4 regions of the Neorhizobium sp. S3-V5DH genome follow, and region 2 is predicted to be linked to each of the others. Evidence: riboswitches for the same ligand, from Rfam matches in the RefSeq annotation. Region 2 holds a riboswitch; each other region holds the start of a gene.
What was found. Region 2 has a riboswitch for thiamine pyrophosphate ahead of thiC (phosphomethylpyrimidine synthase ThiC). Riboswitches for the same ligand answer to the same signal wherever they lie in the genome.

Region 1: another riboswitch for thiamine pyrophosphate. It lies ahead of EDE09_RS15650 (multidrug effflux MFS transporter); the one in region 2 lies ahead of thiC (phosphomethylpyrimidine synthase ThiC).
Region 3: another riboswitch for thiamine pyrophosphate. It lies ahead of thiB (thiamine ABC transporter substrate binding subunit); the one in region 2 lies ahead of thiC (phosphomethylpyrimidine synthase ThiC).
Region 4: another riboswitch for thiamine pyrophosphate. It lies ahead of thiM (hydroxyethylthiazole kinase); the one in region 2 lies ahead of thiC (phosphomethylpyrimidine synthase ThiC).

The regions. Positions count from the first base shown of each region.
Region 1 covers NZ_SMCL01000010.1:97,913-105,287, forward strand. The annotation lists gene EDE09_RS15640 (NAD(P)/FAD-dependent oxidoreductase) at 1-799, opposite strand, end outside; gene EDE09_RS15645 (TetR/AcrR family transcriptional regulator) at 1,019-1,666, shown strand; TPP riboswitch at 2,106-2,221, shown strand; gene EDE09_RS15650 (multidrug effflux MFS transporter) at 2,363-3,595, shown strand; gene prpB (methylisocitrate lyase) at 3,971-4,894, opposite strand; gene EDE09_RS15660 (tripartite tricarboxylate transporter permease) at 4,900-6,429, opposite strand; gene EDE09_RS15665 (tripartite tricarboxylate transporter TctB family protein) at 6,429-6,866, opposite strand; gene EDE09_RS15670 (tripartite tricarboxylate transporter substrate-binding protein) at 6,878-7,375, opposite strand, start outside.
Region 2 covers NZ_SMCL01000008.1:188,865-196,239, reverse strand. The annotation lists gene thiC (phosphomethylpyrimidine synthase ThiC) at 1-1,807, opposite strand, end outside; TPP riboswitch at 1,904-2,033, opposite strand; gene EDE09_RS14415 (acyl carrier protein) at 2,211-2,462, shown strand; gene EDE09_RS14410 (acyl-CoA dehydrogenase family protein) at 2,462-3,643, shown strand; gene EDE09_RS14405 (amino acid--[acyl-carrier-protein] ligase) at 3,694-4,605, shown strand; gene EDE09_RS14400 (DUF1839 family protein) at 4,610-5,593, shown strand; gene EDE09_RS14395 (glycoside hydrolase family 2 protein) at 5,590-7,375, shown strand, end outside.
Region 3 covers NZ_SMCL01000009.1:179,467-186,841, reverse strand. The annotation lists gene EDE09_RS15155 (ABC-F family ATP-binding cassette domain-containing protein) at 1-640, shown strand, start outside; gene EDE09_RS15150 (response regulator) at 789-1,238, shown strand; TPP riboswitch at 1,281-1,386, shown strand; gene thiB (thiamine ABC transporter substrate binding subunit) at 1,424-2,434, shown strand; gene thiP (thiamine/thiamine pyrophosphate ABC transporter permease ThiP) at 2,442-4,064, shown strand; gene EDE09_RS15135 (ATP-binding cassette domain-containing protein) at 4,057-4,764, shown strand; gene EDE09_RS15130 (M48 family metalloprotease) at 5,111-6,577, shown strand; gene EDE09_RS15125 (RNA polymerase factor sigma-32) at 6,589-7,375, opposite strand, start outside.
Region 4 covers NZ_SMCL01000020.1:74,835-82,209, reverse strand. The annotation lists gene EDE09_RS22135 (alpha-glucosidase) at 1-121, shown strand, start outside; gene EDE09_RS22130 (heavy metal translocating P-type ATPase) at 107-2,299, opposite strand; TPP riboswitch at 2,413-2,507, shown strand; gene thiM (hydroxyethylthiazole kinase) at 2,554-3,351, shown strand; gene thiE (thiamine phosphate synthase) at 3,348-3,983, shown strand; gene thiD (bifunctional hydroxymethylpyrimidine kinase/phosphomethylpyrimidine kinase) at 3,980-4,801, shown strand; gene EDE09_RS22110 (HutD family protein) at 4,830-5,411, opposite strand; gene hutU (urocanate hydratase) at 5,420-7,093, opposite strand; gene hutG (N-formylglutamate deformylase) at 7,095-7,375, opposite strand, start outside.

The DNA.
Region 1 (7,375 bases), on a different contig from region 2:
CGGCAGCGTAGATGCCCGGCATGCTGGTTTCGCGGCGCTCGTCGACCTTGAGCACGACGCCGAGGGGGGTGTCGGCCGTGGCGAGACCCAGTGATTCATGCAGGCTCGCGGACGGCTTGTTGCGCGGATGCGCGAACAGGATGTCTACCGCAACGTTTGGCCCGGTATCGAGCTTGACCGTGGCGTTGTGGCTCCCGTGACGGGCGACGCCGGTGATCCGGCCATCGACGACAGGTACGTTGCGGCCCGCCAGATCGGCCCGGATATCGGATGAAATCTCGTGACCATCGGCGAAGACCGTCAGCCTGTGAGTCCAATCGCGGAACAGCCTGACCTGGTTCATTGACTGCGGACCGGACCAGACGAGGCCCCAATGCTGGTCGGCGACTTCGAAGCCGTCGCAATAGGGGCATGGAATGATGGATGTGCCCCAGCTTTCGGCATAGCCCGGAACATCAGGCATCTGGTCAACGACGCCATAGCTCAGGATCAGGCGGCGCGCCCCAAGGCTTTCGCCATCGCCAGTGAGGACGGAGAAGTTGTCGATGGTGCCGGAAATGCTGTCGGCACGGGCATTGACCAGCCGGATCGCGGGATAACGCGCCAGCTGTTGCCGCGCCTCGGCCAGGATGTCCAGCGGTCGCTTGTGATCGTGGCCGAGCATACCGTGCGAGCGGCCCGCGAAGCGATTACGCGGCAGGCCGGTATCGAGAACGGTGACCTTACGGCGGGCACGGCCGAGTTGCAGGGCGGCGGCGAGACCGGCAAAGCTGCCGCCGATGATGATGACGTTATCCATGGTAGTGGGCTCCGTATTGTGGGTAGAGGATGTTGCGTTCGAACCCGCGATGGCTTGGGCGTGCGGAAGGCCGACGGTGGACAGCGCGGCCAGCTTCAGCAGTGTTCGTCGTTGCATGGCACCCTCATGTTTTTCGATTCATTCTTTGGCTTGCATATTTCTGAAACTAAGTGGTATCGTAATTCGAGAATAAAGATACTGTCAAGGACTGGAATTGACATGACCGAAAATAGTCGAGGCCGGCGCGGCCGGCCCGCTAACGAGGCGCTTGGTCAAACCATACTCGACGCCGCGAGCGAACTTTTTGCGGAATTGGGTTTTCAAGCGACGACATTGGACAAGGTCGCTCAGCGGGCGAAGATATCCAAACTCAGCATCTATCGTCACTTCGAGAGCAAAGAGGCCCTGTTTGGCGCGGCGTTTGCGGCCCGGTGCCATCAGTTAATCCCGCAGGTCCTTTTTGAAGGCGTCGACGGTTCGGCCGAAGATCAGCTCATGGCGGTGGGATCGTCCCTGCTTCGCACGCTGTTGCGCCCGGACGTCCGCAATGTCGAAGCCATGGTCATGGCCGACACGACGAATCAAAAGTCGTTGGGTAAGCTGCATTACGACGCCGGCCCCGCCCATATCATCGCCCAAATCGAGGTTCTGTTGCGTCAATTGCACGACAAGGCGGTTCTAAACGTGCCCGATCCTCTCCGGTCCGCCCGCTTGTTCGCTGCGCTTTTCAAAGGGTCCGATCTCCTAATTATTGCACGCTTCGATCAGGCGCGAGCAGAGGACGACAAGGAGATCGAATCCTACTGCCGATCGGCCGTCGCCATGTTCATGGCGGCGCACGGCGGCAACGACCACGCCGGCGGATAGCCTAGGAGTACTTGCATGATATTTGGATGCTCGCATTGACATCAACCCGGCGATTATCGTTGGGAAACGGGCTGACCGCGGAGTAACCGCTACCACCCCATTGGAAGCCTTGGTGCCGACTTGGCAGACCGTCAGCTTTCGGGAAGCTGCAACGGTGGTCTGAACGGCGGAAATAAAGGCGCTATTCAGACTGTCAGCTTGGCGCATTGTCAGTAGGAAAAGCGGACATGTTGCTTATCGCAGTTAACGTTGGGCTTGAGCCCTTGAGGTCATCGGCTGCCGAAGAAACGCGTTTAAAATCCAGCTTGTGAGACAAAGTCGGGGTTGACACTGCGAGAATGCTTGCCAGGGGGTGGGTGAATTTCCAGGTGAGGTTTTAGGTGGTAACTGTCCGTACCCCTCAAAAAGCGTGCTTGCTTGCGATTTTCGCTCTATCATCGTCTACACCGAGGGGTGCCCTGCCAAAGGGCTGAGATACTGCTGGCCAACGCAGCGCAGTGACCCTTTGAACCTGATCCGGATCATGCCGGCGAAGGGACGGGTCCGACACCTATCCTCAGCCGGCCTCTTAGACGAGGCCGTAATGACACTGACGAAACCAAAGCTCGGAACGAATACCCCTAGAGGCAGCACGATCAAGATCTTGCCCTCACCCTCGATTTCTCCGCGGCGGAGCGGCTTGGAGAGGGCTGAGACATGATGCGCTCCCCTCCAAGGTTCTCGACAATCATCCTATTGTGCGCTCTTTCGGTCATACCGCTGAACGTGTTCCTGCCTTCGCTGGCGAATATCGCCGGGGATTTTCATATAAGCTATGCTTTCGCTAGCTTGTCGTTGGCAGGCTATGCGGTGGTCGCCGTTGCGGTGGAAATGGTCATGGGTCCGCTGTCGGATCGGTTCGGACGGCGACCGATCATTCTGGCGAACCTTGCTGCTTTCACGCTTGGATCAATCGGCTGTGCCCTATCGCCTGATATTTGGATATTCCTCGCCTTCCGTATGCTTCAGGCTACAATTACCTCCTGCTACCCGGTCGCTATGGCGGTCATCAGGGATACCGTCGGAAAGGAGCGGACGGCGAGCAGGATCGGCTATACGGCAATGATCTGGGCGATCGCGCCGATGTTCGCCCCGGCATTCGGCGGGGCTTTAGATCAGGCCCTTGGCTGGCGGGCGATTTTCTGGTGTCTCGCCCTCGCCGGGGCAGTGATGTTCCTCTTGTGCTGGTTCGGTCTGAGCGAAACCAACAAAGCGCGCTCGGACACGATTGCTCAGCAGTTCCGAACCTATCCGGCCTTGTTCCGCGCGCCGCGCTTCTGGGCCTACGGATTGTGCATGTCGTTCTCGGTTGGAGCGTTCTATGCCTTCCTTGCCGGCGCTCCATTGGCGGCAACATCGGCATATGACCTACAGGCCGGAACGCTCGGTATCTTCATGGGCGTCACAACCCTGGGCTATATCTTCGGCAGCTTCCTGTCGGGGCGATATGCCGGACGCGTGCCGTTGACCACCATGATGATTATGGGGCGCGTCGTAGCGTGCGCGTGCCCTATAATCGGCTTGGCCCTGTTTCTGGCAGGCTTCAGGAATGCCATTGCGCTATTCGGCCCCTGCATCCTGATCGGCATCGGCAACGGCCTGACCATGCCGAGTGCCAATGCCGGGATGCTCTCGGTGCGTCCGGATCTCGCCGGAAGCGCCGCCGGATTGGCCGGTGCCATGACGGTTGGCGGCGGTGCGGCCCTTTCATCGATCACGGGGGCGATGCTGACAGAAAACGACGCGACCTATGGGCTCTTCTGCATCATTCTTCTTTCGACGACGATTGGGCTGCTGGCTGCGACATTCGCCGCACTTACCGATAAACACGATTCCACGATAACAGCGGTGAAGTCATCCCATGCTGCCAGCCAATCCGAACGAGGATGAAGATGTCTAGTTCACAACGCATTCTTGCAGCCAGTGCGGTCGTTCGCGACGAAAGACGGCGCAATATTTCTCGTCCAGCGCCGATCCACTAGACAAGGCGTGCTGGATGCTACCGGGCGGCCGCACCGATCTCGGCACACGCGACGTGACGACGCCGTGAGCGATGTCCGCTTCCAGGAAGCGCGCGAGACGGCATCTACCGCCGAGGTGAAGGCGCGTTGCCGCCCGGCGGCATTGGCGATCGGTCGGTGGTACCGCAGGCGACCAGAGCGGCAGCCATCCGTGACCAGTTCCTCGTGTTGAAGGAGGAAGAACTCGACGTATCAGGTCAGGGATCATCTCGCAGTCACTGGTCTTAATGCCACCCATGGGCTTCTACTCCTGTCGCGATTCCGCCTGGGGTACAGCGCTTGCGACAATACTGGCGTCGAGCGATTCATAGCTCGCGAGGTCAATCAGGTCGTATAGTTCGGCCCGTGTCTGCATCCTGGCCACCAAATCTGTCGTGGCGCCATGCTGGGCAAGCTCCCCGTAGAGGTCCTGCTGCGCCCTGTTGGCGACCCGAAGTGACGATACCGGCCAGATCACCATCTTGTAGCCGAGGTCCTGGAGCGCGCCGGCCGTCATGGGAGGAGAGCGACCGAACTCCGTCATGTTCGCCAGGAGAGGGACGCCTCCCATGGCGGCTGCGAACTCGGCGAACATGGCTTCGGTGATCAGAGCCTCCGGGAAGATGGCATCCGCGCCAGCCTTGACGTACAGACGGGCGCGGTCGATTGCCCGTTCTATCCCTTCGTCTGCGACAGCGTCCGTACGTGCCACGATGACAAGAGAACGACGAGCCCTCGCTGCGGCGGCAACCTTGGCTGCCATGTCTTCGGGGGTCGCGAGCTTCTTGTCGTTCAGGTGACCGCACTTCTTCGGCAGCACCTGATCCTCGATCTGGATCGCGGCAGCACCGACTTCTTCAAGACGCCGTACCGTGTTCATGACATTCAAGACTTCGCCAAAGCCCGTGTCTCCATCGACCAGCAATGGAAGACCCGAGGCCCCAACGATCTGCCGGGTGAAGAACAAGACGTCTTCGAGCGTCAGGATTCCGAGATCGGGCAGCCCCATCGAAGCGCTCATCGCTGCCCCGGACAGGTACAGCGCCTCGAAGCCCGCGGCCTTGGCCTGGAGCGCTGCAAGGCCATTATGCGCCCCCGGCATCCTGACGATCTCCGGCTTGCGCAAGAGAAGGCGAAGCCTGTCACCCGCCGGATTTTCGTCATTTGGGTTAGGAAGAAGATAATTCATTGCGGTCAATCCACCTGCAGTGCTGTCTTGTGCCGCCACTTCGCGAAGCGCGGAAGAAGGAGGGGGATAATGAGGACGGCGGCAGCCATGATCCACAGCGTAATCGAGATCGGGCTCGACCATAGGATGGCCACATCTCCGGCAGAGAGCGATAGCGCTCGCCTCAGGCTCTGCTCCAGTATCTTACCGAGCACGAGGCCGAGGATGAGCGGTGCCATGGGCACGCCGAGACGGCGCAGGAGGTAACCGCCGACACCAAGGCCGACCATGAGGACGAGATCGAATGTCGTCGATTTGCCCGAGTAGACCCCGATCGCGCTCACGACGACAATGAACGGCACCAGGACCCAAGCCGGGACGGACAGCATCCTGGCGAACACGCCGACAAGCGGGATGTTGATCGCCAAAAGGATGAAGTTGCCAATGAACAGCGAGGCGATGAGACCCCAGACCAGATCAGGCTGCGAGCGGAAGAGCGCGGGACCGGGTGTCAGGTTGTAGAGCGTCAGGACGCCCAGCATGATCGCCGTCGTCCCGGAGCTTGGAATGCCCAGCGTCAGCATCGGGATGAAGTTGGAGTTGGAAGCGCTGTTGTTTGCCGCCTCGACCGAAGCGAGCCCGCGCACATCTCCCTCTCCGAAACGGCTCCCTTCCGGATCGCTCTTTTCGACAACACGTTTCTCGGTGGTGTAGGCGAGCGCAGAAGCCACGGTCCCACCCGCGCCCGGAAGAATGCCGACGAAGAACCCGATTATCGAGCCACGCAGCGTCGCCATGTTCGTGAAGCGCATCTCCTGACGGTTGAATAGCGAGCGCCCGAACTGCTCGATGCGGACGGCTGCTCCACCATGCTTGGCGTCCAGCATGATCAGCAACTCGCTGATCGCGAAGAGGCCGATCACGACAGTGGCGAACTGAACGCCGTCCACCAGATTCGGCGAGCCAAACGTGTAGCGGTAGACACCCGAGTTCGCATCGATGCCGATCGTGGAGATCGCGAGCCCGAGCCCGATCGCGAGCATCGCCTTCACGGGCTGGTCCGTGAGAAGGCCCGTAAGACACGCGAAGGCGAAGACCATGAGCGCGACATACTCCACGGGTCCGAATGCCAAGGCCCATTTCGCCAAAACCGGGGCCGCAAGGACAATCCCCAAGGTCGCAATGGCCGACCCGACGAACGAGGTCCAGGCGGACAGGGAGAGGGCAATCCCTGCTTTCCCTTGGCGTGCGAGCGGATAGCCTTCCAGAGCGGTCATCACTGCAGACGCTTCGCCCGGCACGTTCAGCAGGATGGCGCTGATGCGACCGCCGTATTCGGAGCCGATATAGATGGCCGCCATCAGGATCAGCGAGCCTTCCGGCGGCAGTCCCAGCGCGAACACGACTGGAACCAGCATGGCAACGGCGTTGATGGGCCCAAGACCCGGTAAGACACCGACCATCGTCCCGACGACGGCTCCAAGCGCAGCCAGGAGCAGGTTTGTCGGAGCAAGAGCGACTCCGAATCCGTGTAACAGGTAGTTGAACGAATCCATCAGACGATCCCTCCGAATGGACCCACCGGAAGAACGACCTCCAGAACTCGGTCGAAGAGCAGGTAGGAAGAGACCGCGAGCACGACACCCGTTACCGCACCCTGCCACCACTTAGCGCCGAAGATCATCGCGATCGGGACCATGAAGATTGTCGTCGCGATTACGAAGCCGAGCGGCTGGAAGAGCAGCGCATAGCCAACGAGACAGCCACATAAAGCTGCGAGCGCTCCGATAGGCCCCGCTGATTCGGAGGACGGTTCTCCGGGCCTCAGCACCAAGATGACGCCGCACAGCGCGATCATGCCTGCAGCTATGAGCGGAAACGCTCGGGGCCCAACAGGTTCGTAGGCGAAGGGTGCTTGAAGCGCGTATCCGAACACGAGCATCATTGCTGCGACCGCGATTGCGGTCGCTCCCAGGAGGCGGTCGGTTTTCATGATGTGAGGCCTTATTTGGTCGTGGCGAGACCGAAGTCAGCGGCGAGCTTCTTGTATGACGCCACCTGTTTTTCCACGAACGCCTTCGTCTCCTCGCCCGTCATGGGAAGCGGGAAGAGGTTGCGCTTCTGAAGTTCCGCGGCGTAGTCGGGAGACTGCATCGTCTTGGCGAAAGCATCAGCCCACCACTTGTAGTCCGCGTCGCTGACTTCAGGTCCGACATAGAACCCGCGGACGATGGGCCACTTGATGTCAAATCCCTGTTCGGTGGCCGTCGGCACCTGGGACAGCTTGCCTGGGAGCCTCTGCTCCGAGAAGATCGCAAGAAGCCTCAGCGGCGCGCCACCATCAATTGCTGCCTGGCTGTCACCCACGTCGTTCATGCAGACATGGACGTGTCCGCCCTGAAGTGCGGTTGCGCAATCCCCGCCGCCCTCGAACGCCACAAAGCGCATGGCTTTGTAGTCGATGCCTGCCGCACGCGCTGCCATCGCGGCCTTCATCCAGTC
Region 2 (7,375 bases):
CCTTCCCCACCGGCATGTAGAGATCGCCGCCGTCGCGGTATTTGGCGGCCATGGCTTCCAGTCCCTCCTTCTGCGCCTCAGCCCGGATATCATGCGAAATCCGCATCGAGCAGAACTTCGGGCCGCACATGGAGCAGAAATGCGCCACCTTGTGCGCTTCCTTCGGCAAGGTCTCGTCATGGAAGGAGCGCGCCGTTTCCGGATCGAGCGACAGGTTGAACTGGTCCTCCCACCGGAACTCGAAACGGGCGCGGGAAAGCGCGTCGTCGCGAACCCGGGCTGCCGGATGGCCCTTGGCGAGATCGGCCGCATGCGCGGCGATCTTGTAGGTGATGACGCCGACCTTGACGTCGTTGCGGTCCGGCAGGCCGAGATGTTCCTTCGGCGTCACGTAGCAGAGCATCGCCGTGCCGAACCAGCCGATCATCGCTGCCCCGATCCCTGAGGTGATGTGGTCGTAGCCGGGAGCGATATCGGTCGTCAGCGGCCCGAGCGTGTAGAACGGCGCCTCGCCGCAAACCTTGAGCTGCTTGTCCATGTTTTCCTTGATCTTGTGCATCGGCACATGACCGGGGCCTTCGATCATCACCTGGCAATCCTTCGCCCAGGCGATCTTGGTGAGTTCGCCGAGCGTCTCCAGCTCCGCAAACTGCGCCGCGTCGTTGGCATCAGCGATCGAGCCGGGACGCAGGCCATCGCCGAGCGAGAAGGACACGTCATAGGCCCGGCAGATATCGCAGATTTCCTCGAAATGCTCGTAGAGGAAGCTCTCCTTGTGGTGATGCAGACACCACTTTGCCATGATCGAGCCGCCGCGCGAGACGATGCCGGTGACGCGATTGACGGTGAGCGGGATGTAGGGAAGCCTGACGCCCGCGTGGATGGTGAAATAATCGACGCCCTGTTCAGCCTGCTCGATCAACGTGTCGCGATAGACCTCCCAGGTCAGGTCTTCGGCGATGCCGTTCACCTTTTCGAGCGCCTGGTAGAGCGGCACCGTGCCGATCGGCACCGGCGAATTGCGAATGATCCATTCGCGGATATTGTGGATGTTCCGGCCGGTGGACAGGTCCATGACCGTATCCGCACCCCAGCGGATCGACCAGACCATCTTTTCGACCTCCTCCGCCATGGAGGAAGTGACGGCGGAGTTACCGATATTGGCGTTGATCTTCACCAGGAAATTCCGGCCGATGATCATCGGCTCGCTTTCGGGGTGGTTGATGTTGGAGGGGATTATCGCCCGTCCTTCCGCGACTTCGCGGCGAACGAATTCAGGGGTCACGAAATCCGGAATATGCGCTCCGAAGCTCTCGCCGTCACGGATGAGAGCTTCCTTGGCCGCCTGCCGGCCGAGATTTTCGCGGATGGCGATGAACTCCATTTCCGCCGTGACGATGCCGGCGCGCGCATAGGCAAGCTGGGTAACGGCCCTGCCGTCTTTCGCCTTCAGGGGCGTGTTGCGGACCGGGAATTCCGGCGTCAGGCGATCGCCGGTGACAAACCCGTTGTCCTCCGGTTTCACGACGCGGCCTTCATAGGATTCGACATCGCCGCGCGCCCTGATCCAGCTTTCGCGCAGCCGCGGCAGGCCGGCTTCGATCGAGACCGCATGGGCCGGATCGGTGTAGGGGCCGGAGGAATCGTAGACGGTGACCGGCGGCTCGCCGGAGGTCGGATGCAGCGCGATCTCACGCATCGGCACCCGGATATCCGCGTGGACGACACCGGATTTGAAAACTTTGGTGGAGGCGGGAAGCGGACCGGTCGTGACGACAGGCGTAAGCTTTGGTGTGGCGATATTCATGGGTGAGGCTCCAAGGTTTGCCGTTTGGAGACCCAGTTCCAGTGTTGGAATGATGGAAAAACGCCTGAGCCGATGGACGGGAATCCCGCCTGAAAGCCGTGAGCGCTCGCACCGTCCCTACGCCAGTATGAACTGGATCAGGTTCAACGGGTCACTGCGCCTCGGCGGCAAAGCCGTCCGACCAGCAGTATCTCAGCCCCTTGCCGGGACCCCCCTGGTGAATGCGAGCATCAAAAACCTGCCGAGCGCCCGTGTCAAGCCAAAGCTGGCCATGCGGATATCTCGGATTTTAGCGAATCCCGCAGCCCTAACTTCACGACGTTTCTTACCGGAATTTTATGCTTTCCGACGTAGACAGTGTTCCCGGCGATGAACGCAAATTCCAGTCATTGGAGATGTCGAGATGAACGAGACTATTCGCGAACTGCTGGCACGGGTCGGCGGGCTTCCGGTTGCAGTGACCGAACTTGAAGATGCGGCCGATCTTTATGCGGCCGGGCTTTCCTCCTTTGCCTCCGTGCAGCTGATGCTGGCCATCGAAGAGGCTTTCGACATCGAGTTTCCCGACAGCCTCCTGAATCGCAAGTCCTTTGCCAGCATCTCGGCAATCGAGCAGACGGTCGCCCAGATCGTGAAAGCCCGTGAGGCTGCGTGATGAGCCTCCCAGCCTTTGCCGCCGACATGACGCTCGGCGCACGTGCCCGCCGAGTGGCGGAGGTCGCGGCCGAAAATGCCGACCGCGTCGACCGGGAAGCCCGTTTTCCGCAGGAAGCGGTCGATGCCATGAGGGCCGAACGCCTGCTCGGCATTCAGGTCCCCATATCGCTTGGCGGCGAGGGGGCTTCGACACAGGAGATCGCGGAGGTCTGCTCCATCCTGGGACAGGCATGCGCGGCAAGCGCCATGGTCTTCGCCATGCACCAGATCAAGGTGTCAAGCCTGGTCGAGCACGGCGGCGACAGCGAGTGGCATAGGGATTTCATGCGCGAGCTTTGCGCCCGTCAGCTTCTTGTCGCCTCCGCGACAACGGAAGGCGGCATCGGTGGCAATCTGCGCAATTCCATCTGCGCCATCGAGATCGACGGAAACATCTGCCGCCTGACGAAGGACGCGACCGTCATTTCTTACGGCGTTCATGCGGATGTCATCATGGTGACCTCCCGCGCCCACGCCGACGCGGCTCCGGGCGACCAGGTCATGACCGTTTTCAGGAAGAACCAGTATACGCTGGAAAAGACGGTGGACTGGGATACGCTCGGCATGCGGGGCACCTGCTCTGACGGCTTTATCTTCAAAGGCGAGGCGCCGGTCACGCAGATCTTCCCGAAACCGTTTGCCGAAATCGCGGCGCAGAGCATGCTTGCCTCGTCGCACCTCCTCTGGAGCGCGGTATGGTATGGCATCGCAGCCGATGCGGTATTGCGTGCGCAGGCCTTCGTGCGCGCCGCCGCTCGCAAGGCGAATGGCACCACGCCGCCCGGCGCGTTGAGACTCGCGGAAACATCCAACCTGCTGCAGCTCCTGAAGTCGAACATTCTTTCGGGCCTGAAGGCCTACGAGGACGCCAAGGCTGAGCCGGACCAGCTTTCCTCGATGGCGTTTTCGATCGCCATGAACAACGTCAAGCTCGCCTCGTCGGAGACGATCCTGACCATCATCAACCAGGCGATGATCATCTGCGGCATCATGGGTTACAAGAACGGCACGCCTTATAGCCTCGGCCGGCATCTGCGCGATGCCCATTCGGCCCAGCTGATGATTTCCAACGACCGCATTCTGGGCAACACGTCGACCATGCTGCTCGTACAGAAACCGGACACCAGCCTTCTCGGCTGACGCCCACCCGTCAATGATTGCCCGTCAAATGAATTGAATGAGGTGAAGCCATGGATATGCAAGTTTCCTTTCTCGACCGCCTGTTCGACGCAGGCCTTCTGATCGACACCGGCGTCGACGGGCTTTATGGCCGCAGCGGCCGGTTCGAAGATGTGATTACGGCCTTCGAGCGGCTGATCGACAGGATAGGCGGGGCCGACGGCGCGGAAGCCATGCGCTTTCCGCCCGGCATGAACCGCGCCTTCTTCGAGCAGAGCGGCTACATGAAGAGCTTTCCGCAGCTCGCCGGCACCGTGCATTCCTTCTGCGGCAACGAGCTCGACCACATGAGCCTGTTGAAATGCATGGAAGTGGGCGAGGAAGACTGGACGAAGGGTCAGGAAGCGACCGATATCGTGCTGACGCCGGCCGCCTGCTATCCGCTCTACCCGACCGTTGCCCGGCGCGGCAACCTGCCGAAGTCCGGCGCTCTCTATGATCTGCAGAGCTACTGCTTCCGCCACGAGCCCTCCAAGGACCCGGCCCGCCAGCAGCTGTTCCGCATGCGTGAATATGTCTGCATGGGCACGGAACAACACGTCACCGATTTCCGCCAGCGCTGGATGGATCGCGGCGTCGAGATGATGAAGTCGGTCGGCCTCGAGGTGACGATCGACATCGCCAACGACCCCTTCTTCGGCCGCGCCGGCAAGATGCTGGTCAACAACCAGCGCGACCAGAACCTCAAGTTCGAGCTCCTGATTCCGATCACCTCGGTTGCCAAGCCGACCGCCTGCATGAGCTTCAACTATCATCAGGATAGTTTCGGTTTGAAATGGGGCCTGAACCTGGAAGACGGCAGCGTCGCACACACGGCCTGCGTCGGTTTCGGGCTGGAGCGGATCGCACTCGCTCTCTTCCACACCCACGGTCTCGACGTGAAAGAGTGGCCGGAATCCGTCCGCGCCACCCTGTGGGGCTAAGGCCATGGCTGGAGTTCTAGCCGGTCTTGATCCGGCCAGCTACAGGCCGCATGCGCTACATTCGGCGGAGCGCATCTGGCCGGAGACCAATTGTTATGTGGACCTCTGGATCGAGGTGCTTTCGGCGCAGGGCCTTCCGCCGGAAGCCATGCTGGGTTTCACATTGACCCAGGATTTTGAGGGCGACCAGTTCACCTTTTTCAAGGTGCCGCTGGAGGATCTCGAAGCGCTTTACGGCATCCGCGTCACGGAACTGGCGATCTTCGACAGGCCGGAGCGGCATGTGCTCGAGCAAATCGGCCGCGGCCGGTTGACGCTGCTGGAGCTCGACAGCTACTTCCTGCCGGATACGCGCGGAGTGACCTATCGCCAGGAGCATGGCAAGACGACGGTGGCGGTAAACCGGCTCGACCTGGAGAAGCGCGAGCTGGACTACTTTCACAACGGCGGCTTCTTCCATTTGTCCAGTGAAGATTTCGACGGCCTATTCCAGACGAATGCGGCCCCGGAGGCGCTGCCCTTCCTGCCGTACACCGAATTTGCAAAGTTTCCGGCGACCTATCCGGCTGCCAGAGACATGCGGGAGACGGCGTGGAAACTCTTGCGGCACCATTTCGCCAGACGGCCGGAGCAAAATCCGATCCGGGCTTTCGCCGAGGTCTTCCCGACCCAGGTCGAGCGCCTGGCCGAACGCGATTTCGGCTTCTTCCACAAATATGCCTTCAACACGCTGAGGCAGGTGGGGGCCAATTTCGAACTTCTGGCTAGCCATCTCGACTGGCTGAATAGCAAGGGTTTTGCGCAGGCGGAAAAACATGCGCTGAGAATTGCTGAAGTCGCCAAGTCTACGCAATTCCAGCTTGCCCGCGCCGTCACCCGCAAGAAATTTGACCCGCTGGCAACGGCGCTCGATCCGGCCGTCGAAGCCTGGGATCTGCTGGCGGCAGAACTGGCCATGACATTGGCCCAGACCCGCGAGGCCGCGTGAGCGCACTTTCGCTGATCGGCACTGAGACCAGTCTTCTTTCGGAGGGCTGGTCATTGCTTTTGAGCGAGCGCGACGCCTATTCGCTGCCAAGTCATCTGCCGCCTGCCCTCGACGATATTCCGGCGGCCGTGCCGGGCACGGCTGCGGCCGCTCTGGAAGCCGCCGGCCGCTTCGACCGCGATGAACCGGAGCCTCTGATCGAGAAAGATGCCTGGTATCGCCGCTCGCTTGCCGGCGAGGCACCCGGTACCGCAATCCTTCGCTTTGACGGCCTCGCCACGGTGGGGGAGGTTTATCTCGGTGATCGGCTGGTCCTCTCGTTTGACAGCATGTTCGAAAGTCACGACGTGCCGGTAGAGCTGACCGGCGGCGAGACCCTGTCGATTTGTTGTCGCGCGCTGAAACCGCATCTGGACAAAACCGGACCGCGTGCCCGCTGGCGCCCAAGGCTCATGAACAATCAGGGCCTCCGGCTGGTTCGCACCACCTCGCTGGGCTTCATGCCCGGCTGGTGCCCCGAAATCCATGCCGTCGGTCCATGGCGACCGGTGTCGCTGGTGAGGCCGGGCGAAGACTGCCTTACCGACCTTTCGATCGCCACGGACTTCGTCAGCCACGAGGGCGGCATCCTCAGGGTCGCCTTTTCCTATGAGGGCCCGGCACGCGATCTCCGTCTGATCTGTAATGGCCAAGAGGCCGAGTTTTCGCTCGCCGACGAAAGATATTCAGCCGAACTTCGTCTGCCTGACGCAAAACCCTGGTGGCCGCATACCCATGGTGAGCCTGCGCTTTACGACGTCACCCTGCAGATCGACGGAAAGGCGACGTTGCTTGCCAGAACCGGCTTTCGAAACATGACAGTCGATCGCGGCACCGATGGCAATGACTTCGCGGTCCTCATCAACGGCGAGAAGATTTTCTGCCGCGGAGCCGTCTGGACGACAGCCGACATCGTGAAACTGCCGGGCGAGCGCGCCGCCTATGAGCCATGGCTGAGGCTCGCGAGGGATGCGGGCATGAACATGATCCGTATTCCTGGCGTCGCGGCCTACGAGAGCGGTGACTTCTTCGCGCTTTGCGACGAGCTCGGGCTGTTGGTCTGGCAGGATTTCATGTTCGCCAATTTCGATTATCCCGCGACCGATCCGGATTTCGTGATTCACGTGAAAAAGGAAATCTCCCAGTTCCTGAACGCGACACAAGCGTCTCCATCGCTTGCTATCCTTTGCGGCGGCAGTGAAATCTATCAGCAGGGGGCCATGCTCGGTCTGCCGGAGCGCATCTGGAAAGGAGCGTTCTGCGAAGAGATTCTGGCAGAGCTCGCCGCTCGATACCGGCCGGACCTGCCCTATGTGGCTAATTCCCCTTCCGGCGGAGCTTTGCCCTTCCATCCCAATGCCGGTGTCGCGCATTACTACGGCGTCGGCGCCTATAAGCGCCCGCTCGAAGATGCGCGGCGGGCGAATGTGCGCTTTGCCGCCGAATGCCTGGCCTTTTCCAACCTTTCCGGAACCGAGACATTGGCCGACGGCAAGGCCGGCATTCCTCGCGACAGAGGTGCCGACTGGGATTTCGAGGACGTGCGCGACCACTATCTCGGCGATCTCTACGCCGTCGACCCGCAGGAGCTTCGGCAGAATGACTTTGAGCGCTATCTCATGCTCTCCCGCGTCGTTACCGGGGAGGTGATGGAAGCTACCTTTGCCGAATGGCGACGGCCGGGCTCCACCTGCAACGGTGCCTTGGTATTTACCTTTCAGGACGTGATGCCGGGCCCCGGAT
Region 3 (7,375 bases), on a different contig from region 2:
GCCGGAGCAAATCAGGACACCGATCAAGAACCTGTCCGGCGGAGAACGCGCCCGCCTGATACTCGCCCGTATCATGGCAAAGCCATCGAACCTGCTGATCCTTGACGAACCGACCAATGATCTCGATATCGAGACGCTCGACCTGCTCCAGGAGATCGTGGCAAGCTACAACGGTACCGTCATCCTCGTCAGCCACGACCGCGATTTCCTGGATCGCACTGTGACCTCGACCATCGCGCCGGCCAATCCCGACGCACCGGATGGGCGCTGGATCGAATATGCAGGCGGCTACACCGACATGCTGGCACAGCGCAAAGGCGCTTTGGAGGAAAGGCGCAGGGCCGAAAAGGCTGAAAAGCCGAAGGCCGAATTGAACGCTTCCGTAGAAGCGCCGAAGGGCAAAGGCAAGCTTTCCTACAAGCAGAAATTCGCGCTCGAAAATCTGCCGAAGGAGATGGCGAAGACTGAAGCGGATATCGCCGCACGGGAGAAGAAGATGGCAGATCCTGCTCTCTTCACCAAAGACCCTGCCGCTTTCAACAAGCTCGCAGCTGAAATGGAAAAACTTCGGGAAAACCTGACAAAGATGGAAGAGGAATGGCTGGAGCTCGAAATGCTCCGGGAGGAGCTCGAGGGATAATTTAATAATTTGTTATGCTTAACAAATAGTTAGGCAAGAAAAGCATGTACCGGCCCGGAACAATCTCCCTCCTCTGGCGTTCGAAAGGCAATCAGCGCCGGGACGCACCTCACGTGCCGGCATAGTGAGAACCGAATTGGGGACATTCATGCTGACAAATGTTGAGAGTGGTCGGCTGGCCCGCGAGGCGCCAAGTCAACGCGTACTGATTGTCGAAGACGAGTTCCTGATCGCCCTCGACATTGCCGAAACGGTTGAACATATGGGACTGGAGGTCGCAGGATTTGCGCATGGCCGCCGGAATGCTCTCGAATTGGCACCGGAGGCGGATATCGCCATTGTCGACGTCAATCTCGCTGATGGGCGGACCGGGCCGGATATCGGTCGCATGCTCGCTGAACGTTACGGGGTCACCGTCATTTATATGACCGGGAATCCGGAAGACGTTGACGGTGTGAGGGGGCCTCTGGGTGTTCTGACAAAACCGGTGCTCCCCCATGTGGTCGAGCAGTCGATTGACTATGCTGTGGCAAACCGCCTCGGCCGTTCCGCGAAAGTGCCGCGTGAACTCAAGGTTTTTCGGCAAGGGCGGGCCTGAACCGGCCCCTTGCCAGCGGAACTTCCTACCGTTAAATCTTTCTCCGCTCTAACGGGGTGCCACACGATTTCATGTGGCTGAGAGGCATTGCCAACCCGCGGAACCTGATCCGGTTAGCACCGGCGGAGGGATTAGACGGCTTGTTGCCAGCGCCTATTCCCCAAACTTTTGAAGAGGAGGCGCTGATGCGCAATATCATTCTGTCGATGTTCGCGGCCGCGGCGGCGCTGTCCCTTTACACTGTCGCGCACGCTCAAGACAAAACGCTGACCGTCTATACCTACGAGAGCTTCCTTTCCGACTGGGGCCCTGGCCCCAAGGTCAAGGAGGCTTTCGAGAAGACGTGTGCCTGCAATGTGAAATTTGTCGGCGTGGCGGATGGCGTGGCGCTGCTCACACGCCTCAAGCTGGAAGGCCAGGATACTGATGCGGATCTCGCACTTGGTCTCGACACCAATCTCGTTTCCGAAGCCAAGGTTACGGGGCTTTTCGACGCGCATGGCCTTGATCTTGCGGCGGTCAAAGTACCTGGCAGCTACAGCGATGACACCTTCGTCCCCTATGACTATGGCCACTTCGCAGTCGTCTACGATACGGAGGCGATGAAGAACCCGCCGAAAAGCCTTCGGGAGCTTGTTGATGGAGACCCATCGCAGAAGATTGCGATTGAAGACCCTCGCACCTCGACACCTGGTCTCGGCCTCCTCCTCTGGGTAAAGTCTGTCTATGGCGATAAGGCCCCGGAGGCCTGGGCAAAGCTCAAGAACCGCATTCTGACGGTAGCGCCCGGCTGGTCCGAAGCCTACGGCTTGTTCACCAAAGGCGAAGTCCCGATGGTGTTTTCATACACGACCTCTCCCGCCTATCACATGGTCGAGGAAAAGACCGAACGTTATCAAGCAGCGTCCTTTGCCGAAGGCCACTACATCCAGATCGAGGTGGCCGGCATCCTGAAGGGCGCTTCGGAAAAAGAACTGGCGAAAGAGTTCCTGAAGTTCATGGTCTCGCCTGCCTTCCAGGATATCATTCCCACCACCAATTGGATGATGCCCGCCGCGAAGATATCCGGCGCTCTGCCGGACGCCTTTAACAAGCTGGTCCAGCCGCAGAAGACCTTCCTCATGGGATCGGACGAGGTCGCCAGGAACCGCCAAGCCTGGATAGACGAGTGGCTGACTGCCATGAGCATGAATTAAGAAGATCATGTTGCTGACGCGGGGAGAGCGAAGAAGGGGCATCGCCTGGGGTCTTATGAGCTTCGCCTCTATCGCCCTCTTCGTCGCCATTGCCGTTGTTGCATTGCTTTCCTGGGATGCCGACGGCGCCCAATCCCGGCTCTTTACGGCCTACACATGGCGAATCCTGCGCTTTACGCTTTGGCAGGCGATGCTGTCGACATTGCTTTCCGTAGGGCTTGCACTTCCCGTGGCACTCGCTCTTGCCCGCCGGCCCGACTTTCCCTGCCGAACCTGGATCGTCCGCCTCCTGGCGCTGCCGATGGGGCTGCCGGTTTTGATCGGCGCGCTAGGGTTGATCGGTATATGGGGGCGTCAGGGCCTGATCAACGGCCTGCTGTTGACGCTCGGCCTAGACCAGCCCATCAGCATCTACGGTCTTTCCGGAATCCTGCTCGCACATGTCTTCTTCAACCTGCCGCTCGCCACGAGGCTGTTGCTCGCGGCACTGGAGCGCCAGCCGGCGGAATACTGGCTTCTATCCGCAAGCCTCGGCATGAAACCGCTCTCGGTCTTCCGGTTTGTGGAATGGCCCGCCGTTAAAAACGTCATCCCAGGCATCGGCGCGCTCGTCTTCATGCTGTGTGCCACGAGCTTTACGCTGGTGCTGCTGCTGGGCGGCGGACCGGCAGCGACCACGCTCGAAGTGGCGATCTACCAATCGCTGCGTTTCGATTTCGACCCGCCGCGGGCGGTCGCCCTGGCGCTGCTGCAAATCGTCATAACAGGCGTTATTCTGCTCGGCATGGCATTATTGCCGACGCCGGATGACCCGGGTGCAGCCTCGGGCCGTACAAGCCGCCGCTTCGACGGTCAGGCGTTGTCTGTACGTCTTTGGGATTCATTTGCCATACTTGCTGCCACGGTATTCCTGATCATGCCACTGGCTTCGATCCTTGCCGCCGGGCTTAGAGCAAATCTCTGGAACCTCGCATCGAGCGCCGCCTTTCTTACCGCCGCCTGGACGAGCTTCTCCATCGCTTTGAGTGCCGGAATGCTGACGATTGTGACCGCGCTCGCCATAATCGCAGGAAGGGAAGCGGTGGCAGACATGAAAAAGCCCGCGGCGAGCGCTCGGGGCTTCGCTGCAATGCTTGCGGGCACGTCCTCGCTTGTTTTGCTGGTGCCGCCGGTCGTCCTCGGCACCGGTTGGTTCCTGGTGCTACGACCCCTTGGGGATGTTGGTCGCTTTGCCCCTCTGCTGGTCGCGGTGATCAACATGCTGATGGCGCTGCCTTTTGTGATGCGGGTGCTGGAGCCGGCCATCGAGACCCATCGTCAGCGGACAGCCAGGCTTTCCGCAAGTCTCGGCCTCTCCGGTCCTTCGCGGCTTTGGCATATCGACCTCCCTGTGCTTTTAAAGCCCCTGGCGACGGCACTTTCCTTCGCCATGGCACTGTCGCTCGGTGATCTCGGGGCCGTGGCTTTATTCGGTTCCAACGATCTCGTCACGTTGCCCTGGCTCGTTTACAGCCGGCTATCCAGCTACCGGACCAATGACGCCGATGGCCTGGCGCTTATGCTGGGCATCATTTGCCTGCTGCTGACCATATTGGGAACGACCGGCCGGAGAGGGGCGGAGAATGGCTGACGGCATCAAGCTGGAGAATGTCGAATTGAGGCTCGGCACCACGGATTTCCGGTTTGATTGCGCTCTTCCCTCCGGCGCGGTGACAGCCATTACTGGGCCATCAGGGTCGGGCAAATCCACTTTTCTCAATATCATTGCGGGTTTCGAAGTTCCCGACATGGGCCGCGTCTTCGTCGCTGGAGAGGACGTGACGGAAAAACATCCGTCCGAACGACCGGTTTCGCTGGTTTTCCAGGACCACAATCTTTTCGCTCATTTGAACCTCTTCACCAATATCGGTCTCGGCATCAGTCCTTCGCTGACCCTTTCGCCCGAACACCGAAAGGCAATTTCGCAGGCGTTGGAACGTGTGGGGTTAGGCGGATACGAAAAACGCATGCCAGGCACGCTTTCCGGGGGCGAGAGACAGAGAGCCGCCTTTGCGCGCGCCTTGGTGCGCAACAAGCCCGTACTGCTGATGGACGAACCGTTTGCTGCGCTCGATCCGGGTCTTCGCATCTCGATGGCGGGCCTTCTGCTCGACCTGCATCGGGAGACGGGCAATACCGTGCTGATCGTCACCCATGATCCGAAAGAACTGAACCGCTTGGCCGATCACGCCCTATTTATTGAGCAGGGACAGATCACGCTGGAGGCACCGGCAGAGGAATTTCTGGGCCGTCGCGACATCCCGTCACTCCTCGAATTTCTTTCGAGCTGATCGCTCCCGGCTCTCTTGAAGGAGTGTCTATCGACCTTTTTGACCGATCACGCCCGGAGACTCTTGCAAAAGCTCCGTTACATTTGCCGCCACAATTTGGACGTGGCGCAATGGCATCGCGAACTGGCTGTGGGGATTTTCTTTGCAAACACGCCGATAAGACATATCTCAATAATGTCTGTGCATGTGGTGCGAAAATCGCTAAGCGAACATGGAGAACAAACTCGCTTTGGTTCGAGAGAGCCATCCTAAAGCCGGATGGCAGACCTTGGAAATGACGGTGCGTGAAACGAGGACGATGAGGCGCGATACGGCTGGTTCGATGGTCTTGCCAAGGGCTCGCTTCATGCTGGGCTTTCGGACTGCGGGCGCCTTGCTGCTCGGGGGAACCCTGCTGGCCGGCTGTCAGTCCATCTTCGAGCAGGCCTATACTCCGAACGTCTCTCCTTCCGACTCGCCGCAGATCGTCGATGAAGTCCAGAAGAACGATCCCCGAGCGCAAATGGGAGCGCGGGAGCATCCCCGCATCGTCGCGAGCTATGGCGGAGAATATCGCGATGCCAAGACCGAACGGCTGGTCGCCCGGATAGCCGGCGCCCTGACCGCTGTCTCGGAAAATCCCAACCAGTCTTTCCGCATCACTATCCTGAATTCGCCGGCGATCAACGCCTTCGCGCTGCCCGGCGGCTATCTCTATGTGACCCGCGGGCTTCTCGCCCTGGCAAATGACGCTTCGGAAGTCGCAGCGGTCCTCTCCCACGAAATGGGGCATGTGACCGCTAACCACGGTATCGAACGGCAACGGCGCGAGGAGGCGGAAGTGATCGCCAGCCGCGTTGTCGCCGAGGTCCTTTCGAGCGATCTTGCCGGCAAGCAGGCGCTTGCCCGCGGCAAGCTCAGGCTTGCAGCATTTTCCCGCCAGCAGGAGCTGCAGGCTGACGTGATTGGCGTGCGAATGCTAGGCGAGGCAGGATATGACCCCTATGCGGCGGCGCGTTTTCTGGATTCCATGGCAGCTTATGCCAGGTATTCATCCGTCGACCCTGACAGCGACCAAAGCCTGGACTTTCTGTCAAGTCATCCCAATTCCACGCAGCGTGTCGATCTTGCGCGCCGCCATGCGCGCAATTTCGGCCAGGAGGGCACAGTCGGCGACAAGGGCCGCGACTATTATCTCGCCGGCATCGACGGCCTTCTCTACGGGGACAGCCCACAGGAAGGTTATGTGCGCGGCCAGACCTTCCTGCATGGTGGGCTCGGCATCCGTTTCGACGTGCCACCCGACTTCCGTATCGACAACAAAGTGGAAGCGGTACTGGCGACCGGGCCGGGTGAAACGGCAATCCGGTTCGATGGGGTCGCCGCCGGCGATAACAACAGCCTGACCAATTACCTGACGAGCGGTTGGGTGGCGGGGCTGCAGCCCGAGACGGTGCGGGAAATCCAGGTCAATGGATTGCCCGCGGCAACCGCTCGCGCTTCAGCCGACCGCTGGGACTTTGACGTTACGGTCGTCCGGGTGGGCGAGCAGATATTTCGCTTTCTCACCGCGGTGCCGAAGAACAGCGCTTCACTGCAGACCACGGCCGATCTGCTGCGCAGCACGTTCAGGCGAATGACGCCGGAGGAGACCGCAACATTGAAACCTCTGCGGGTCCGGATCGTGACTGCCGCTCAAGGCGACACGGTGGCTTCTCTCGCCGCCCGCATGATGGGAACCGACCGGAAACTCGATCTTTTTAAGCTGATCAACGCGCTATCGGCCGGCGCCACTCTGTCGCCAGGCCAGAAGCTGAAGATCATTTCCGAATAGCCCGCCGAATATCAGCAGACAGCGGCCATTTGCGGGTTGGCTGAAACCAGCGCCATCTTGAGTTTTTCGATCGCGCGACTCTCGATCTGACGTACGCGCTCTTTGGAAATGCCGAGTTCGGCACCGAGCGCTTCCAGCGTCGCACCTTCATCCGTGAGGCGGCGTGCCCGGATGATCTTCTTTTCGCGATCATTGAGCTTGGTAAGTGCACCCTGAAGCCATTTCAGGCGCCGTTCGCCGTCTATCATTCCGGAAACCTGTTCATCGGGCAGCGGCTCGGCACTGGCAAGCATGTCCAGCCGTTCGCCGCTGTCGGCGTCGCCGGCGATGGACGGAGCCTGTAGCGAAGCGTCATTGCCGGAAAGGCGGGCATCCATGGTCTGAACATCCGCGACACTAACCCCGAGAGCTACGGCAATTTCCTCGTGGATGGCGCGCGCCGTCAGATTGGAATCCCCACGGGCAAGCTTCGCACGCAACCGACGAAGATTGAAGAACAAGGCCTTCTGCGCCGAACTGGTGCCGCCGCGAACGATGGACCAATTGCGCAGGATATAATCTTGCATGGAAGCGCGGATCCACCAGCTAGCATAGGTGGAAAAACGTACATCACGTTCCGGTTCAAACCTTGCCGCAGCCTCGAGCAGCCCTACATAACCTTCCTGTACGAGGTCGCTCATCGGCAATCCAAAGCCGCGGAACTTGGAAGCCATGGCGATTACGAGCCGCATATGAGCAAGCGCGATCCGGTTGCGAGCGTTCTGGTCTTGATCGTCCTTCCACCGTACCGCCAGATCT
Region 4 (7,375 bases), on a different contig from region 2:
GGATGAATTGAAGACCACCGGCCGATGCCTGATCACAAATTACCACCCCATCGACAACCTTGGTCCGGTTGTGGAACTCAAACCCTATGAGGCATTTGCCATCCTTTCACCGACCGCGTAGCAGACGCAGCGCATTGAGCGTGACAAGCACAGTGGCACCGGTATCCGCCAGAATTGCCGGCCAGAGCCCGGTCACACCGAGAACCGTGGTTACAAGGAAGACGGCCTTCAGGCCGAGAGCAATGGCAATGTTCTGGTGGATGTTGCGCATCGTGCGCTTCGACAACTCGATCATGTCGGCAATGTCGCGTACACGGCCGTGAAGTACCGCGGCGTCGGCCGTTTCGAGCGCCACATCCGTGCCCCCGCCCATGGCGATGCCGACGTCCGCCGCCGCCAAGGCCGGCGCATCGTTGATACCATCACCCACCTTGCCAACTGTAAAACCCTTGCGTTTCAATTCCGCAATGATCCGCTGCTTGTCCTCAGGCATCAGCTCGGCATGCACCTCGAGGCCGAGATCCTTGCCGATCGCGCTCGCGGTACGGGCGTTATCGCCTGTCAACATGACCGTCCGGACGCCGGCATTCGTCAGCGCTTTCAAGCCCTCTTTCGCGTCGGGCCGCGGTTCGTCGCGCATGGCGATCGCGCCGGCCAGCACCCCGGCCGCGATCAACACGGATACGGTCTTACCCTCATCATTAAGGCCGGCGATCTGCCGCCGATGCGCCATGGACAGCGAAACCCGATCGGCCGCTGCTTTCGGCGAACCCAGGAAGGCCTCCTGGCCCTCGACGACCGCCGTTATACCCTCGCCGCCAAGCGCCCTCGCATCGCTCGCGGCAGGAATGTCTACTTCATCGTCCGCAGCCTTGGCGAGAATGGCCATCGCCAGCGGATGACTGGACCCGGTTTCGAGCGCGGCAGCGATGCGAAGCACCTCATCGGCATTACGCCCGAAGGCAATCACATCGGTTACCCGAGGCTTACCGGCGGTCAACGTGCCGGTTTTGTCCAGCGCGATGGCTGTGACCTTGCCCACCATTTCGAGGACCGCACCGCCTTTCATCAACAGACCGCGCCTGGCACCGGAGGACAGTGACGCAGCAATTGCAGCAGGCGTTGAGATGACCAACGCACAAGGGCAGCCGATCAGAAGAATGGCAAGCCCTTTGTAGATCCAACCTTCCCAGGCTTCACCAGTGATAAGTGGCGGCAACACTGCGACCAGCGCTGCGACGACCACGACGGCTGGCGTATAATAGCGCGAAAAGCGGTCGATGAAGCGTTCGGTCGGTGCCTTGCTTTCCTGCGCTTCCTCGACCAGGCGCACAATCCGGGCGATGGTATTGTCGGCGGAAGCCGCTGTCACTTGCACCCGCAGGGCCGCGTCTCCATTCACCGTGCCGGCGAAAACCGCATCGCCGACAGTCTTTACGACCGATATGCTCTCGCCCGTCACCGGCGCTTCATTGATTGCGCTTTCGCCGGCGACAATGATGCCGTCCGCAGAGATGCGGTCGCCTGGCCGCACCAGGATGATCGATCCGATCCCAAGATCTTCTGCCGGTACTTCTCGTGTCTTGCCGTTTATTTCCAGCAGCGCGGTCTTCGGCACCAGTGCCGTCAGGCTTTGAATACTCTGGCGCGCTTTGCCGGCGGCGACACCTTCCAGAAGCTCCCCGACGAGGAATAGGAAGACCACCGCCGCCGCCTCCTCCGACGCATCGATGACCACGGCACCAAGGGCAGCGATGGTCATCAGCATCTCGATCGAAAACGGCGTACCCGCCAAGGCCGCCATGACGGCGCGGCGGGCGATCGGCACCAAGCCGACGAGCATGGCGGCTACGAAGATATAGGTGTCGTAGGCCGGAACCAGGTGCCCGACCCCATAAGCTGCTGCCAGTGCAATACCTGCCAGTATCGTCAGCCGTCCTTTGGCGCTCTTCCACCACAATCCGTCCATGCGATCGTGCTCATGCAATCCTGCAAGATCTTTCGTCTCGGGGAGACCATGGTCGTGACCTTCATGATCAAGGCCGTGATCCGGCAGCTCTGCTGGTCGAGGCGACTTCTGCCCAAGAGCGCGCAGCGAGTAACCAAGCCCGGTAACCTTCGTTTCGATCACTGGCAGGTCGCACGTTCCATCATGGCTGACCATCATCGTGCCTGCAGCAACAGAAACGGAAACATCCTGGACGCCGGGAATGCGTCGAACTGCTGTGTCGATCTTTGCCGCGCAACTTGCGCAATCCATTCCGCCGATCTTGTAACGAGCCTGATTCTTTGCTGTCATCTTTCTCTCCGCCTGGGATCGGGTACCATAACTACAACCTCTAGCGACTAGAGCTACAAGTAGTTTTTTTGACAAAAATCGCTGGCGCCCATGGCGGCATATGCGCTAGTCCTTGCCTCAGACAGGGGCGTCCGGGTTGCCGGGCTGAGAAGTACCCTTTGAACCTGAACCAGATCATGCTGGCGGAGGGAGTCGCCTGGGCTTTTTCTGATGAAATGCCCTGCGCCCCTCCACCTGAAAAGGCGAGGACGCAGATGACAGACACTCCAGGCCAGATTCTATCGGCAATGCGCCAAAAGAACCCCCTTGTGCAGAACATCACCAATTTCGTGGCGATGAACATCGCGGCCAATGTGATGCTCGCCGCCGGCGCCTCGCCAGCCATGGTGCATGCGAAGGAGGAAGCAGGAGATTTCGCTCGCATCGCTGCGGCGTTGACGATCAACATCGGAACGCTTTCGCCTTACTTCCTTTCCGGCATGAAGGAAGCGGCAAAAGCTGCCAGCGAGGAGGGCAAGCCCTGGATCCTCGATCCGGTCGCCCATTTCGCGACCCCCTACCGCAGCGCTGCCGTTACAGAACTCCTGGCGCTGAAGCCCACAGTCATTCGCGGCAACGCCTCGGAGATCATGGCACTTACAGGAGCGCAATCTCGCGGTCAGGGCGTCGACAGCGGCGACAAAACCGAAAAGGCCGAAGACGCCGCCGTTGCGCTTGCTCGTGATCACGCCTGCGTCGTAGCCGTTACCGGCGAAATGGACTTCGTTACCAACGGTTCTCGCTCCGTCCATATCCTCGGCGGATCTGATCTTATGCCTCGTGTTACGGCACTTGGTTGCTCTCTGACCGCTCTGGTTGGTGCCTTTGTCGCAGTCCGTCCGGATAGGCCGTTCGACGCGACGGTGGCCGCCCTCGCGATGTTCGCGGTCGCGGGGGAGGAAGCAGCACTCACTGCTAATGGCCCCGGTTCTTTCTCTCCCCTTTTTCTTGACCGGTTGGCATCGCTTTCGCCAGAGACGCTGGATGCCAAAGCGAAGCTCGTAGCAGCATGAAAGCCTTCGATCTATCCGTCTATCTCGTCCTCGATCCCGAGTTATGCCAAGGCCTCGGCATGGCGCAGACCGCTCGGCTCGCCGTGGAAGGTGGTGCGACCATGGTTCAATTGCGTGACAAAAACGCCAGCACCGCAAGGATGATCGAGACCGGTCAGGCGTTGAAAGCGGCACTCGCAGGCAGCGGCATACCTTTGATCGTCAATGACGATGTCGAAGCCGCGATCGCCATCGGCGCCGAGGGAGTGCATGTGGGACAGAGCGACATGGGGGCATCGATGGCGCGCCGCCGCGTCGGAGAGGGTATGATCGTCGGCGTGTCGGTCGAAACCGAGGAGCTTGCGCAGGGCGTCGATCCATCTCTCGTCGACTACGTCGGAATAGGCCCGGTCTTCGCCACTCCCACCAAACCGGATCACAAGCAGCCGATCGGCTTCGATGGATTGGCGCGTATCGTGGCGGCCGCATCGGTGCCAGCGGTCGCCATCGGCGGCCTCAGGGCGGAACACGCCGGCAAGGCGCTGGCGGCAGGTGCCCACGGGATCGCCGTAGTCTCCGCCATTTGCGGCCAGCCGGACCCGAAGGAAGCCGCACGAAGAATAACTGACGAGGTCAGAAAGGCGCGCCTATGATCCGCAATGTTTTATCCATCGCAGGCTCCGATCCCTCCGGCGGCGCGGGAATTCAGGCGGACCTGAAGACGTTTTCGGCGCGGGGCACCTTTGGAATGGCAGTCCTTACTGCCTTGACGGCGCAAAACACGGTGGGGGTAACAGGAGTGCATCTCGTACCGCCTGCTTTCGTGGCCGGGCAGATCCACGCCATTTTTGCCGACATCCGGGTCGATGCGGTCAAGATCGGCATGATTGCCAATGCGGAAATCGCCGAAGTCGTTGCGGATGCCCTCCGTCCCTATAATGACAATCTGCCGATCGTGCTCGATCCTGTCATGGTCGCCAAAGGGGGGGCGTCACTTCTGGCTTCCGATGCGATAGAGATCCTGATCCGTCGGCTAATACCCATGTCCACGCTGGTCACGCCCAACCTGCCGGAAGCCGCGGCTCTTCTAGGTGAAGCGATGGCGGTAGACCGCGCGGGAATGGCCGGCCAGGCCGAGAGACTACTCCGGCTGGGGCCGAAGGCGGCGCTGATCAAGGGTGGCCATCTTGAAAGGGCTGAAAGCCCCGACGTCCTGGCGGAATCCACCGGTCTTCACTGGTTTGAGGGTACGCGGGTCTCCACGCAAAACACCCATGGCACAGGTTGCACCTTGTCCAGTGCGATCGCCGCCGAACTTGCCAAAGGCGCTCCGCTTGCCGAATCCGTTGCGATCGCCAAGGACTATCTTGCAGGCGCCATAGCTGCAGCCGGCACACTGAGTGTCGGCAACGGCCACGGGCCTGTCCAGCACTTCCACGCGCTATGGGCGAGTGAACAACAGCCGAGCTGACCTGGGCGGGAAGGTTGCCTGCCTCCCCTCACGAAAGGCGCTCCATCTCGATGAGATAAACGACGCTGCTCTGCTCGGCGGTCAAATGGACATGCACATCCGGGGCTATCCAGCAAAGGACGTCTTGTCCTTCTGCCGCAAGCTCGATTCCATCCGCTCGAACCATGCAGGTGCCCGTAAAAACAATCGCGGAAAGTGCCTTGGCGGTATTGAAGACAAGGGGTCCCTCGAAGGCACATCGCTGCACGTGATGCCATGCGTAGCCGCGAAGCGTCATGACGTTGAGGTCGGTAATCGGGCCGCCCAGACATCTGGCGGAGACGCTACTATCGCCGGAGAATGGAAAAGGGCCGCACAATGCCCGCATTTCCGGCTGCAGGACGCCGTCCACAGTTAGCTGCATGCCGTCGCCGGCAAGGACCGCGATGGTCCGGTCAATGCCGGGAAAGGGCGAGAAATCACTCTCGCCCTCTACTGTCGCGAGGCTGACGCGCCAGAGAAACCGGCCATCTGGATTGCCCGGCAAGGGTTCGGACGCCACCTCCCGAGTGACGCCCTTGCCATTTTTCCAGGGCATGGCCCTATGCTTGTCTGCCTTGAGGAGACGCATCTCGGTCCTCAATTGCCGAGGATGCCCGGCAGCCGCAAGCCCTTTTCCTTAGCGCATTCGAGCGCGATTTCGTAACCCGCATCGGCATGGCGCATGACGCCGGTGGCCGGATCGTTCCACAGAACTCGCTCCAGACGCTTGGCAGCGTCATCGGAGCCGTCTGCGCAGATGACAACGCCCGAATGCTGCGAGAAACCCATGCCGACACCGCCCCCATGGTGCAGTGAGACCCATGTCGCGCCAGAGGCGCAGTTGAGCAGGGCATTGAGAAGCGGCCAGTCGGATACTGCATCCGATCCGTCCTTCATGGCTTCCGTCTCGCGGTTGGGTGAAGCGACGGAACCACTGTCCAAATGATCGCGGCCGATGACGACAGGTGCTTTCAATTCGCCACTCTTGACCATTTCGTTAAAGGCCAGCGCCAGACGGTGACGATCGCCCAGGCCCACCCAGCATATCCGGGCCGGCAGGCCCTGGAAGGCGATGCGCTCGCGGGCCATGTCCAGCCAGTTATGCAGGTGCTTGTTGTCCGGCAGCAGTTCCTTCACCTTGGCATCGGTTTTGTAGATGTCCTCCGGATCGCCGGAAAGTGCCGCCCAACGGAAGGGGCCGATACCACGGCAAAACAGCGGACGGATATAGGCAGGCACGAAGCCCGGGAAAGCGAAGGCGTTCTCAAGCCCCTCTTCCTTGGCAACCTGGCGGATATTGTTACCGTAATCGAGCGTGGGAACGCCCATATTCCAAAAATCGACCATGGCGGCGACATGGATTTTCATCGAAGCCCGGGCGGCGGCTTCAACCGTCTTCGGATCGCTTTCCTGCTTCGCCCGCCATTCGGCGACCGTCCAGCCGATCGGCAGATAGCCGTGAACCGGGTCATGGGCCGAGGTTTGATCGGTCACGATGTCGGGCTTTACACCACGGCGAACCAGTTCGGGAAATATCTCGGCAGCATTGCCGATGAGACCGACAGACTTGGCTTCACCCGCTTTCGTCCACTGGTCGATAAGTGCCAGAGCTTCATCCAAGGTATGGGCCTTCGCATCGACATAGCGGGTGCGCAGGCGGAAGTCGACGCGTGTCTCGTCGCATTCGACGGCGAGGCAGCAGGCACCGGCCATGACGGCCGCAAGCGGCTGGGCGCCTCCCATGCCCCCGAGACCGCCGGTCAGTATCCACTTGCCCTTCAGGTTGCCGCCATAGTGCTGGCGGCCGGCTTCCACGAAAGTCTCGTAGGTTCCCTGCACGATGCCCTGCGTGCCGATATAGATCCAGGAACCGGCCGTCATCTGGCCGTACATGGCCAAACCTTTGCGGTCGAGTTCGTTGAAATGGTCCCAGGTGGCCCAATGCGGGACAAGATTGGAATTGGCGATTAGGACACGCGGTGCGTCCTTGTGCGTCCGAAACACACCAACCGGCTTACCCGACTGCACGATAAGGGTCTCCTCTTCGGTCAGCGTTTTCAGTGTCGCGACGATGCGATCGAAATCCTCCCAGGTGCGGGCGGCACGGCCGATGCCGCCATAAACCACCAGTTCATGCGGACGTTCGGCAACGTCCGGATCGAGGTTATTCATCAGCATGCGCAGCGGGGCTTCGGTCATCCAGCTCTTGGCGTTCAACTCCGGGCCTTGCGGTGCACGGACTTCGCGGATGTTGTGGCGTGGGTTGCTCATCTCAATTTCCCTCGGTCTTCAATTGATCCGCAACGGTTTCGATGCGTGTCAGGATCTCTTTCAGGTGGAAGCGCAGCTCCTCGGCCTTCGTCTCGTCATAGGCGAAGGGTGGTTCTTCAGCGGCCAGATGCGAAATCTGCGAAAGCTCCATCTGGATTGCATGGACGCCCGTTTCCGGCCGCCCGTAGTGACGGGTCGTCCAACCACCCTTAAAGCGGCCGTTGAGGATCGCCGTGTAGCCTCTGGCTGAGCGAGCCACTTCGATAGCTGCCGCCTCGATAC